Regions from separate parts of the Micromonospora sp. CPCC 206171 genome, predicted to be linked through region 1. Evidence: riboswitches for the same ligand, from Rfam matches in the RefSeq annotation. Region 1 holds a riboswitch; the other holds the start of a gene.
What was found. A riboswitch is a leader RNA that binds a small molecule or an ion and turns the genes downstream of it on or off. The one in region 1 is predicted to bind thiamine pyrophosphate.
Positions count from the first base shown of each region.

Region 2: it holds a riboswitch for thiamine pyrophosphate, as region 1 does, so the genes downstream of both, thiE (thiamine phosphate synthase) here and V6U89_RS08835 (ECF transporter S component) in region 1, are expected to answer to the same signal.

Region 1 covers NZ_JBAKHT010000005.1:85,414-91,617, reverse strand. The annotation lists gene V6U89_RS08865 (hypothetical protein) at 1-158, shown strand, start outside; gene V6U89_RS08860 (hypothetical protein) at 168-335, shown strand; gene V6U89_RS08855 (acyl-CoA dehydrogenase family protein) at 360-2,333, opposite strand; gene V6U89_RS08850 (DUF6328 family protein) at 2,454-2,957, opposite strand; gene V6U89_RS08845 (SIS domain-containing protein) at 3,108-3,857, opposite strand; gene V6U89_RS08840 (alpha/beta fold hydrolase) at 3,910-4,740, opposite strand; TPP riboswitch at 4,825-4,930, shown strand; gene V6U89_RS08835 (ECF transporter S component) at 5,006-5,590, shown strand; gene V6U89_RS08830 (ABC transporter ATP-binding protein) at 5,704-6,204, shown strand, end outside.
Region 2 covers NZ_JBAKHT010000002.1:393,429-399,632, reverse strand. The annotation lists gene V6U89_RS04555 (ABC-F family ATP-binding cassette domain-containing protein) at 1-550, shown strand, start outside; gene V6U89_RS04550 (aldo/keto reductase) at 633-1,595, shown strand; TPP riboswitch at 1,839-1,947, shown strand; gene thiE (thiamine phosphate synthase) at 1,942-2,568, shown strand; gene thiO (glycine oxidase ThiO) at 2,562-3,701, shown strand; gene thiS (sulfur carrier protein ThiS) at 3,692-3,892, shown strand; gene V6U89_RS04530 (thiazole synthase) at 3,889-4,668, shown strand; partial or broken gene V6U89_RS04525 (thiamine phosphate synthase) at 4,800-5,393, shown strand; gene thiD (bifunctional hydroxymethylpyrimidine kinase/phosphomethylpyrimidine kinase) at 5,642-6,204, shown strand, end outside.

The DNA.
Region 1 (6,204 bases):
ACCTGCTGGCGCTGCGGGCCCTCGCCGGGCAGCCGCTGCGCAAGCTGACCAGGATCGATCCGGACGTGGCGGAGGCGTGGCGGCGGGGAGACGACGCCACCGTCGACGCGCTCGCCGCACTGGAGCTGCGCCGACTCGGCCTGCGAGGCGGCCGCTAGGGTGTGGCGGTGCTGTACTTCCTGATCGTCGTCGCCGTGCTGCTGCTCGGGTACGCCGCCGTCCTGGTGAGCTTCGTCCGCAAGGGTCGCAAGATCCCGCCGCAGGCGTACCTGGTGCTCGCTGTGCTCAACGGGCTGATCCTCGCGGCGGTGCTGGCCTGGGCCGTCGCCCGCTGACCGCAGCGACGGCCCAGCCCCTGCTCAGCCGCCCTGCCGGGGGATCCGGCGGCGGACGTCCGGCGTGGTCGACGGGCCGGGTGACCAGCGCGCCACCCACGGGGTGTCGGCCGGCGGAGTAAGCACGCCGGACTCCAGGGCGGCGTACCGGCCGGCGAGGATCCGCTTCGCCGCCGCCACGTCGACGGAGTCGGTGTTCTCCCACAGCGCGGTGAACAGCTGCTCCACCCGGACCCGGGCCTGCCGGCAGAACAGGTCGGCCAGCTCGACGTTCTCCGGGCGGGTGTCCCGCTCCGCGTACGCCCGCACGCAGACCGCGGACATCGCGAACAGCTCCGCGCCGATGTCCACCACCCGGCCGAGGAACGCCTGCTTGCGTTCCATCTTCCCCTGCCAGCGGGACATCGCGTAGAAGGTCGAGCGGGCCAGCTTGCGGGAGTGCCGCTCCACCTGCCGCAGGTGGCCGGCGAGCGGGCCGAACTCGCCGTACGCGTTGGGGGTCTGTCCCCTGCCGACGGCGAGGGTGGGCAGCCACCTGGCGTAGAAGGCCCCCGCCCGCGCCCCCGCCCTGGCCTTGCGGCCGAGGCCGGCGTCCGGGTCGATGATGTCGCCGGCGACCGAGAGGTGCGCGTCGACCGCCTCCCGGGCGATGAGCAGGTGCATGATCTCGGTGGAGCCCTCGAAGATCCGGTTGATCCGCAGGTCCCGCAGCATCTGCTCGACCGCGGCCGGCCGTTCGCCCCGGGCGGCGAGCGAGTCGGCCGTCTCGTAGCCGCGCCCGCCCCGGATCTGGATCAGCTCGTCGGCGATCTTCCAGGCCATCTCGCTGGCGTAGAGCTTGACCAGGGCCGCCTCGATCCGGATGTCGTTGCGGTCGTCGTCGGCGAGCAGGCAGCAGAGGTCGAGCATGGTCTCCATGCCGTACGTGGTGGCGGCGATGAAGGAGAGCTTCTGGGCGACCGCCTCGTGCTCACCGACCGGCCGGCCCCACTGCACCCGGTCGGCGGCCCACTCCCGGGCCACGTTCAGCGACCACTTGCCCGCGCCGACGCACATCGCCGGCAGCGACAGCCGACCGGTGTTCAGCGTGGTCAGGGCGATCTTCAGCCCCTTGCCCTCGCCACCGATGACGTTCTCCCGGGGCACGAAGACGTCGTGGAACCGGGTGAGGCTGTTCTCCAGGCCGCGCAGGCCGACGAAGGCGTTGCGCCGCTCGACGGTGATGCCCTCGCTGTCGCCGTCGACCACGAACGCGGTGATGCCGCCGCGCCGCCCCTCGCCGGCCGGCACCCGGGCCATCACCACCAGCAGGGTGGCCACCGTGCCGTTGGTGGCCCAGAGCTTCACCCCGTTGAGCCGGTAGCCGGTGCCGTCGGCGGTCGGCTCGGCGATGGTCGCCAGGCGGGCCGGGTCGGAGCCGACGTCCGGCTCGGTGAGCAGGAACGCGGAGACCTCCCCGGCGGCCAGCCGGGGCAGGAAGAGCTGCTTCTGCTCGTCGGTGCCGAACATCTTGAGCGGCTGCGGCACGCCGATCGACTGGTGGGCGGAGAGCAGAGCGCCGATCGCCGGGCTGACCGAGCCGGCCAGCATCAGCGCCCGGCAGTAGTGCAGGTTGCTCAGGCCGAGACCGCCGTACTTCCGGTCGATCTTCATGCCGAACGCGCCGAGCCGGGCCAGCCCCTGGAACACCTCGTCCGGGATGGACGCGTCGCGCTCGATGGCCGCGCCGTCCACCTCGGACCGCAGGTACGCCCCGAGCTCGGTGAGGAACCGCTCGGCCCGCGCGTCGTCGTCCGGGTCGGAGCGGGGCCAGGGGTGGATCAGGTCGAGCCGGAACCGGCCGAGGAAGAGCTCCTTGCCGAAGCTGGGCCGGTCCCAGGCGGTCTCCCGGGCCGCCTCGGCGACCTGTCGGGCCTCCTTCTCGGAGACCTGGCCCGCCTCGGCCGGCAGCGGCCCGGCGCCGTCCTCGGTGGGTCGGCTGTTGTGCGTCGTGGTCACGGCTGCCCCCTCGAACCTCGGTCCGGATGCGTCAACGTGCTCGACAAGAGCAACGCTACCCCCGGGTGTTACCCAGGGGTAGCGTCGCGCGCACGTCGAATTTTCCGGCCGATGACCGGGTCAGTCGCCGGTCAGCACCTGCGGCGCGTCATCGTCGTCGTCGACGACGTCCTCACCCCAGTTGCGCCGGGCCATCGGCAGGAAGACCCAGAAGGTCAGGAACCACAGCCCGGTGAGCGCGCTCAGCAGGAATGCGATCTCGCGCTGCAGCACGAAGTCGGTGATCAGCAGCACCGCGCTGACCATCGAGATCAGCATGAAGGCGAGGCCGCCGCTGGCCATCCGGTGCGCGAAGCGCACCAGCTCCGGCTTGCGCCCCTGGCGGAACAGGGCGCGGTGGAAGGCGACCGGCGAAATGATCATCGCGGTGGCGGCGGCGGCCGACAGCAGCGAGACGATGTAGACGTCCTTCTGGAAGCCGCTGGTCCGGGTGAAGCCGTTGCTGAAGGGCAGGGTCAGCAGGAAGGCGAAGAGGATCTGCACGCCGGTCTGCGCGACGCGCAACTCCTGGAGCAGATCGGCGAAGTTGCGCTGCCAGCGCTGCTTCTCGGATTCCTTCGACACGCGCTACCTCCGGAAGAGACGGTACTGCCGACGGGGTTCACCCCGCCGGCAGCAACGCCAATGCCCCACCCGGAGTGGCGCGAAACCGGCTCACGATGCCTCCCCTCGTTCGCGACTGCGGGGCTCGCAGACCCGGCTCACTCCTCGCGCTCACGCCCCTCGGCGGATGCGGCCGGCGTACCGGGCCTCCAGCGCGGCGTTGTGCTCGTCGCCACCGGTGATGTTCGCCGACAGGTAGACCGGGGGCCGCTCCCCCGCCGCGATCAGCCGGGTCACCGTCTCGGCCACGATCTGCTGGGCCAGCAGGGCCGCGGTGATCGAGGAGACCGCGCCGACCGCGCCGCCGTCGGGCAGCGGCAGGGTCGCGTCACCGTACGGGGCGCCGTTGTCCAGCACCACGTCGGCGAAGTCCGCGAGCTTGCGCCCGGACGGGTGGCGCGAGGCCATCCGGCCCGAGTGCTGCGCCGAGGTGATCGCCACCAGCCGGTGCCCGCGCTCGACGACCAGCGACGCGAACTCCACCATCGCGCCGTTGACGCCGGAGTTGGAGGCCAGCACGAAGATGTCCGACGGGCGGACCGGGGCCAGCTCGTAGAGCCGGTGCGCCACGGCCGGATCGCGCTCCAGGTGCGGTCCGAGGATGCTCGCCGGCTCGCCGCCCAGCAGCACCAGGTCGCGCAGCGCGATCCGGTTGGTCGGGACCAGCCCACCGGCCCGGCCGGCGATCTCCATCGCCAGTGCCTCGGAGTGGCCGGTGCCGAAGGCGTGCACCACCCCGTCGGCGCGCAGCGCCTCGGCGATCAGGTCGGCCGCCCGACCCACCGCCTCCCGCTGGCTCGCGGCCACCCGGCCGATCGTCTCGGTCACCACCGCCAGGTATGCCTCGGCGCTCACCGTCATGCGTTCCTCCGTCCGCTCGTCGTCCTGCTCGTCGGGTCGGCCCGCGGCGGGCTCAGCCCAGGCCGCGTACCCGGGCCAGGATCGCCTCGGCCAGCGGGGCCGGCGCCTCGTCGGGAATCCAGTGGGTGACGCCGGGGAGCGCGACGAACCGGTACGGCCCGGTCACCTGGGCGGCGCACGCCTCGGCGGCGGTCCGGCCGATCGCGACGTCCCTGTCGCTCCAGACGAAGGTGGTGGGCACCGCGATCGGCCCGGTCCGCGCCAGGTCGGCCCGGGACATCGCCCGGTACCAGTTCAGCGCCCCGGTGAGCGCGCCCGGCTCCCGCATCGGCTCGGCGTACCGGGCCACCCGCCCGGCGTCGCCCACCTCGGAGAGCAGCCGGCGCAGGGCGGTCGCCCGCACCGCCAGCAGCACCTTCTCGGCCTTGCCCGGCTGGCGGAACAGCAGCACGTACGACGAGCGCGCCTTCTGCCGCGGGTCGTGCGCCAGCGCGTGCGCCATCGCGGCGGGATGCGGCACGGAGACGGCGGTCAGGGTGCGGACCCGCTCGGGGTGCCCCGCGGCGAGGCCCCAGGCGACGACCGCGCCCCAGTCGTGCCCCACCACGTGGGCCGCCTCGACGCCCAGCGCGTCGAGCAGCGCCACCGCGTCCTCGACCAGCTCCGGCAGCCGGTAGGCGGCCACCTCGGTCGGGCGGGCGCCCGGCGAGTAGCCCCGCTGGTCCGGCGCGTACGTGTGCAGGCCGGCGGCGTGCAGCGCCGGCACCACCTCGTCCCACTCGCCGCCGTGCTGCGGGAAGCCGTGCAGCAGGAGGACGGGTTCGCCGCCCTCGGGGCCGCCGGTGCGTACCTCGAACGTCAGCCCTCGCGCCTCGACCCGCATGATCGGCAGCCTACCCAGCCCGGCGCTGGTCCACCCGGGCCGAGCGTGGCGGGGTCGGAGCTGTTAGCGTCGACGAGACAACTTCACATCCGACAGGGGAGCGCACAGCGCTGAGAGTGCGGGCACCGCCCGCAGACCCTCGAACCTGATCTGGGTAATGCCAGCGCAGGGAGTTCGGTCGACCTCCAGCCGCGCCGCCGTCCGGTTCCACACCGGGCGCGGCGTGCGTCTTCTCCTGGTTCGATCATTTGGACTGGGAGCACACATGACCAACACCGACAGCAACCGGTGGCGCACCATCGACATCGTCATCGCGGCGGTGCTCGGGGTGGCCTTCGGCATCATCTTCTGGGCCTGGGGCCTGCTCTGGAACGGCCCCGCCGACGCGATCCCGCTGCCCGGCCGGGCGGCCATCTACGGCGTCTGGCTGGTCCCCGCCGTCCTGGGCGGTCTGATCATCCGCAAGCCGGGCGCCGCCTTCTTCACGCTCACCGTCGCCGCGCTGGTCTCGGTGGCGCTGGGCAGCAGCTGGGGCTGGACGCTGGTCATCCAGGGTCCGCTGGAGGCCGCAGCGGCGGAACTCGCCTTCGCGGCCTTCGGGTACCGCCTGTTCCGGCTGCCCGTCGCCCTGCTGGCCGCCACGCTGGCCGGCCTGGCGGCGGCGCTCTACGACGTCTTCGTCTGGTACCCGGACACCGCCTGGGGCAGCTTCCGCCTCCCCTACATCCTGATCACCGCGGTCAGCTCCCTGGTGATCGCCGGCCTGGGCAGTGTCGCGCTCACCCGCGCCCTCGCCCGCACCGGCGTCCTCGACCGCTTCCCCGCCGGCCGCGAACGCGCCGCCATCTGACCGCCCCCGCTTCGTTGATCAAGAGGTTTGCGTCAACGGGAGCCACCGTCGTGACGCAAACCTCTTGATCACCGGCCGGGAGCCGGGTGGGCCTGGGTAGGGAGGGGGTGCGGGTGGGCGCGGTGGAGGTGCGCGGGTTCGGGTGGCGGCACGCCGGGCGGAAGGCGTGGGCCGTGCGCGGGGTGGACCTGCGGATCGAGGCCGGGGAACGGGTCCTGCTGCTCGGGCCGTCCGGGGCGGGCAAGAGCACCCTGCTGGCGGCGCTGGCCGGGCTGCTGCCCGAGGACTCCGGCGAGCAGGAGGGCACCGTCGAGATCGACGGGCTGGACCCGCGCAAGGACCGGGAGCGGGTCGGCATCGTCTTCCAGGACCCGGAGACCCAGCTGGTGATGGCCCGCAGCGGCGACGACGTCGCGTTCGGGCTGGAGAACCGGGGGGTGCCGGCCGAGGAGATCTGGCCGCGGGTGGACGAGGCGTTGCGCCGGGTCGGCTTCCCGTACCACCGGGACCGGCCCACCGCGGCACTCTCCGGCGGCGAGCAGCAGCGCCTGGCCCTGGCCGGCGCGCTCGCCCTGCGCCCCGGCCTGCTGCTGCTCGACGAGCCGACCGCCAAC
Region 2 (6,204 bases), on a different contig from region 1:
CCTGCGGCTGCTGGCCCGGGGCGGCACCGACCCGGACCCGGCCAACGGCCCGGTCGACGGCGCGGCCGCGTTGGCCCCGGTCGCCCACGACGGCACGGTCCGGCTCGGCGCGCGGGTCCGGCCCGGCCACTTCTCCCAGACCCACGACCGGCCCGAGCTGGTGGCGAAGACCCTGGTCGAGATCCTCTGGCGGGGCGACGATCACCGGGCCGGGATGGACCGGCACGCCGCGATGGCGGCGCTGTCCCGGTACGAGCTGGCCGCGCAGGGCGACCAGCGCTTCGGCACCCTCTCCGGCGGGCAGCAGGCGCGTTTCCTGGTGCTGCTGCTGGAACTGTCCGGGGCGACCCTGCTGCTGCTCGACGAGCCGACGGACAACCTCGACCTCGCCTCCGCCGAGGCGCTGGAGGCCGGGCTGGCCGCGTTCTCCGGAACGGTGGTCGCGGTCACCCACGACCGCTGGTTCACCCGGTCCTTCGACCGGTTCGTGCTGTTCGGCGGCGACGGCGAGGTGGTGGAGACGCCGGAGCCGGTCTGGGACGTGCGCTGACGGGTCGATGCCGCCCCGCCCCGGGCCGGCGCCCTCCCCGGGGCGGGCGGTCGCGGGACCCGTCGCTCGCGGCGGGCATAGGGTGGATCTCGTGACTGAGATGACCTACCGCCGGTTGGGCGACTCGGGGCTCGTGGTGTCCGTGGTCGGCATCGGCTGCAACAACTTCGGCCGCAAGCTCGACCTCGACGGCACCCGGGCGGTGGTCGACGCCGCCCTCGACGCCGGGATCAACTTCTTCGACACCGCCGACATCTACGGCGAACCGCAGGGCGGCTCCGAGGAGCTGCTCGGGCAGGCGCTCAAGGGGCGCCGGGACGACGTGGTGGTGGCCACCAAGTTCGGCATGGACATGCACGGCAGGAACGGCCCCGACCACGGCGCCCGGGGTGCGCGCCGCTACATCGCCCGGGCCGTGGAGGCGTCGCTGCGCCGGCTCGGCACCGACCACATCGACCTGTACCAGATGCACGAGCCCGACCCGGGCACCCCGATCGACGAGACGCTCGCCGCCCTGGACGACCTCGTCCGCGCCGGCAAGGTCCGCTACCTCGGCAACTCCAACTTCGCCGGCTGGCAGATCGCCGACGCCGACTGGGTCGCCTCCTCCAACGGCCGGGCCCGCTTCATCTCCGCGCAGAACCACTACTCCCTGCTGGAACGCTCCGTCGAGACCGAGATCGTGCCCGCCTGCGAGCGGTTCGGCCTGGGCATGCTGCCGTTCTTCCCGCTCGCCAACGGTCTGCTCACCGGCAAGTACAAGCGCAACGAGGCGCCGCCCGCGGGCAGCCGGCTCTCCGGCGGCGGCCGGTACGCCCAGCGCCTCGCCGCGGCGGACTGGGACACCATCGAGGCCATCGAGGCGTACGCCGGCGAGCGCGGCCTGTCGATGCTCCAGGTGGCGATCGGTGGGCTGGCCGCCCGTCCGGCGGTGACCTCGGTGATCGCCGGCGCCACCACGCCGGAGCAGGTGCGGGCGAACGCCGAAGCGGGCACCTGGCAGCCCACCGACGAGGACCTGGCCGCCCTCGACGCCATCCTCTGACCGTCGGCCGGTCGGCCCGCCCGCCGGCGGTCGCACCACCCGTGAGCGGGGCACCTCGGAGTCGTTGCGACGCCGCCGAGGGTGCCCCGCTCCTTCGTGCCCGGTCCGTCCACTCAGGGCCAACCGGACAGCATGGCGTGAGCGGTCCGTGACGCGCTGCCCGCACCGTCGAGTTGAGACGGTCCGTGGGAAAAGCGCACCCCCGCCCTTGGCGGATCGGCGCATCCGTCGTACGGTATGCCGCAAGTGACCCACGGGAGCCCGGTGCACCGGGCTGAGAGGGGGGCTGAAGCCCCCGACCGTCGAACCTGATCCGGGTAATGCCGGCGCAGGGAGGAGCGTTGCCGTGCCGTCCCTGGGACGACTGCATCTGATCACCGACACCCGGCCGGGGCGTGACCCGCTCGCCGTGCTGCGCGCCGCCCTGCCGGTGGCCCGCGCCGAGCTGGTCGTGCAGGTCCGGGTGGACGACGACGCCACCGACCGGCAGGCGTACGACCTGGCCCGCCGGGTGCTCGCGCTCTGCGCGCCGTACGGGGTGCCGTGCCTGGTCAACGACCGGCTGCACGTGGCGCTCGCGGTCGGCGCCGCCGGGGGCCACGTCGGCGCGGACGACCTGCCGGTCGGGGCGGCCCGCCGGGTGCTCGGCGCCGCCGCCGTGCTCGGCGCCACCGCCCGGGAACCGGTCACCGCCACCGAGGCGGTCGCCGCCGGGGCCAGCTACCTGGGCGTGGGCCCCTGCCACGCCACCACCACGAAGGCCGGCCTGCCGGCCCCGATCGGCCCGGACGGGGTACGCGCCGTCGCCGAGGCCGTCGCCGTGCCGGTGATCGCCATCGGTGGGGTGACCGCCGCGTCGGTGCCGGCGCTGCGGGCCGCCGGGGCGTACGGGGTGGCGGTGGTGGGAGCGCTGTCCGGATCAACGGATCCGGCCCGAGCTACCGCCGAGCTGCTCGGGGCGCTGACGTGCTGACCCGACCGGACGTCGCCGTGGTGGGGGCGGGACCGGTCGGGCTGGCGATCGCCTGGCGCTGCGCCGCGCGGGGGCTGCGCGTCGTCGTGCACGATCCCGCCCCCGGCTCCGGCGCGTCCCACGTGGCCGCCGGGATGCTCGCGCCGGTCGCCGAGGCGTACTTCGGGGAGCACGAGCTGACCGGGCTGCTCACCGAGTCGGCCGCCCGCTGGCCGGGCTTCGCCGCCGAGCTGGCCGAGGCCGCCGGCACCGACTTCGGTCACCGCACCGAGGGCACCCTCGTCGTCGGGCTCACCGGTGACGACCTGGCCGAGGCGCGGCGACTCTGGTCGTACCAGCGGGGGTTGGGGCTGCCGATCACGCCGCTGCGCCCCTCCGAGCTGCGGGACCGCGAGCCGGCGCTGGCGCCGCGGGTGCGCGGCGGCGCGGTCGCGCCCGGCGACCATCAGGTCGACCCCCGGCGGTTGGTGGCCGCGCTGCGGGTGGCGGCCGGGCGGGCCGGGGCGACGCTGGTGCCCGGCGCGGTCGCGCGTCTCACCGACGTGGACGCCCGGGTCACCGTGGTCGCCGCCGGCTGCGGCGCCGCCGCGCTCACCGGCCTGCCGGTCCGGCCGGTGAAGGGGCAGGTGCTCCGACTGCGCGCGCCCGGTCGCGGCACGCCGGACTTCCGGCACGTGATCCGGGGGTACGCCGACGGCGAGTCGGTGTACCTGGTGCCGCGCGCGGACGGCGAGGTGGTCCTCGGGGCGACCGTCGAGGAGCGCGCCGACACCGAGGTGACCGCCGGGGCGGTGCTGCGGCTGCTCCGCGCCGCCGTCGACCTGGTGCCCGACCTCGCCGAGTACGACCTGGTGGAGGCCGCCGCCGGGCTGCGCCCCGGTACGCCGGACAACGCGCCGATCCTGGGGCCGCTGCCCGGCCGGCCCGGTGTGCTGGTCGCCACCGGCCACCACCGGCACGGCATCCTGCTCACCCCGGTCACCGCCGACCTGATCGCCGAGCTGGTGGTCACCGGCGCGGCGGACCCGCTGCTCGCCCCCTTCGCGCCGGACCGGTTCACCGCCGGCGCCGCCGCCCGAGCCGCCGGCCGGGACCGGATCGCACCCACCCCCGAGGAGGAGACGTGCAACTGATCGTCAACGGTGCCGGCCGGGACCTGCCCGGCGGGTCGACCGTGGCGGACCTGGTCCGCGCGGTCACCGAGCAGCGGCGTGGCCTCGCGGTGGCGGTGAACGGTGAGGTGGTGCCCCGCACCGGCTGGCCGGCGACCGTGCTGCGCGACGGCGACCGGGTCGAGGTGCTCAGCGCCGCCCAGGGCGGGTGAGCGGCGTGACGCTCACCATCGGCACCGTCACCCTCTCCTCGCGGCTCATCCTCGGCACCGGCGGCGCGGCCAACCTGCACGTGCTGGAGCAGGCCGTCCGGGCCTCCGGCACCGAGCTGGTCACCGTGGCCCTGCGCCGGGTGGACACCACCCCCGCGGCGGCCGGCGGGCTGCTCGACGTGCTGGACCGGTGCGGGGTGCGGCTGCTGCCGAACACCGCCGGCTGCTACACCGCCGGCGAGGCGGTGAAGGTGGCCCACCTGGCCCGGGAGGCGTTCGACACCGACTGGGTGAAGCTGGAGGTGATCGGCGACGAGCGGACGCTGCTGCCCGACGGGGTGGAGCTGCTGCGCGCCGCCGAGGAACTGGTCGCCGACGGGTTCACCGTGCTGCCGTACACCTCCGACGACCCGATCCTGGCCCGCCGGCTGGCCGACGTGGGCTGCGCCGCGGTGATGCCGGCCGGCGCGCCGATCGGCTCCGGGCTGGGCGTGACCAACCCGCACCACATCCGGCTGATCCGGCAGAGCGTGGCCGTGCCGGTGATCCTCGACGCCGGCATCGGCACCGCCTCCGACGCGGCACTCGCCATGGAGCTGGGCTGCGACGCGGTGCTGCTGGCCAGCGCGGTCACCCGGGCCGCCGACCCGGTGGCGATGGCCACCGCCATGCGGTACGCGGTGGAGGCGGGCCGGCTCGCGTACGGCGCCGGGCGGATCGCCCGCCGCTTCCACGCCCTCGCCTCCACCCCCGACGAGGGAAGGCCCGACCTGTGAGCGCGACGCGGCAGGTGGTCGACGGGCCGCCCGAGGCGGGCGGAGTGCGTGGTCCACGCCCCGCCGGGACGCGCACGGACCCGCGTCGAGCCGGCTCGGGGCGGCTCGCCGCGACCGGACCCGCCCGTCCGGTGGTGCCCTCCGGCCTGGTGCTGCTCACCGACCGGTGGCAGGCCCGGCGGCCGTTGCCGGAGGTGGTCGCGGCGGCGGTGGCCGGGGGAGTGCGCTGGGTGGTGCTGCGCGAGAAGGACCTGCCCCGCGCCGAACGCGCCGCCCTCGCCGCCGCGCTGCGTCCACTCCTCGCCGAGGCCAACGGCACCCTGCTCGTCGCCGGCCCCGATCCCCTGGACGGCGACGCCGTCCACCTGCCGTCGGCCGGCCCCTACCCGCCACCGGCCCTCGGCCTGGTGGGCCGTTCCTGCCACGACCGCGCCGAACTGGCCCGACTCACCACAGAGGACTACGCCACCCTCTCACCCGTCTTCCCCAGCAGAACCAAACCGGGATACGGCCCACCCCTGCAGGCAGCCGGGCTCGCCGAGCTGATCCAGGCCAGCCCCGTACCGATCCTCGCCCTCGGCGGCATCGACACCCCCGACCAGGTGCACGCATGCGTCGAGGCGGGAGCCGTCGGCGTGGCCGTGCTCGGCGCCATCATGCGAGCCGAAGACCCCACCCAGGCAGCCACCACCCTGACCGGGGCCTTCGGAGCAGCCAGCGCCGCCACCACATCAGCGGCGCTCGCGCTCGCCCCGGTGCCGCGAAGCCGGCACGCCCGCGCGGAGGTCTCCGACCCGGGGCTGCGGCCGACCGTGCCCACGCAGGGATCGAGCCCGACCGCCCGGAGTGGGCACGGTCGGCCGCAGCCCCTCACAGCGACAACGAGGATCCCGCACGGTCGGCCGCAGCCCTTCACGCCGACCTCGACGAACTGGGACAGGCGGCGTCCAACAGCGACCCCAGGAGAGAACCAGTGACGCCGACGACCGTCCTCACCATCGCCGGCTCGGACTCCGGCGCCGGCGCCGGCATCCAGGCCGATCTCAAGGTCTTCGCCGCTCTCGGCGCGTACGGGACCAGCGTGATCACGGCCGTCACCGCGCAGAACACCCGGGGCGTCGACGCCGTGCTGCCGTTGCCCCCGCGAACGGTCACCGAGCAGCTCGACAGCGTGCTCGGCGATTTCCGGGTCCGGGCGGTGAAGACCGGGATGCTCGGCACCCCGGCGGTCGCCGACGCCGTGGCCGAGGCGGCGAAGGCGGGCCGGCTGCCGTACCTGGTCGTCGACCCGGTGCTGGTCGCCACCAGTGGACATTCGCTCGGCGTGGTGGAGGCGGTCGAGCGGCTGCTGCCGTACGCGGAGGTGGCGACGCCGAACTGCGCGGAGGCCGCCGCCCTCACCGGACGCCCGGTGACCACGGTGGAGGAGATGGCGGTCGCCGCCGAGGCGATCGCCGCCGGTGGCCCGGCGCACGTGGTGGTGACCGGCGGTGACGTGGACGCCGGCGGCGAGTCGGTCGACGTGCTGTGCGGCGG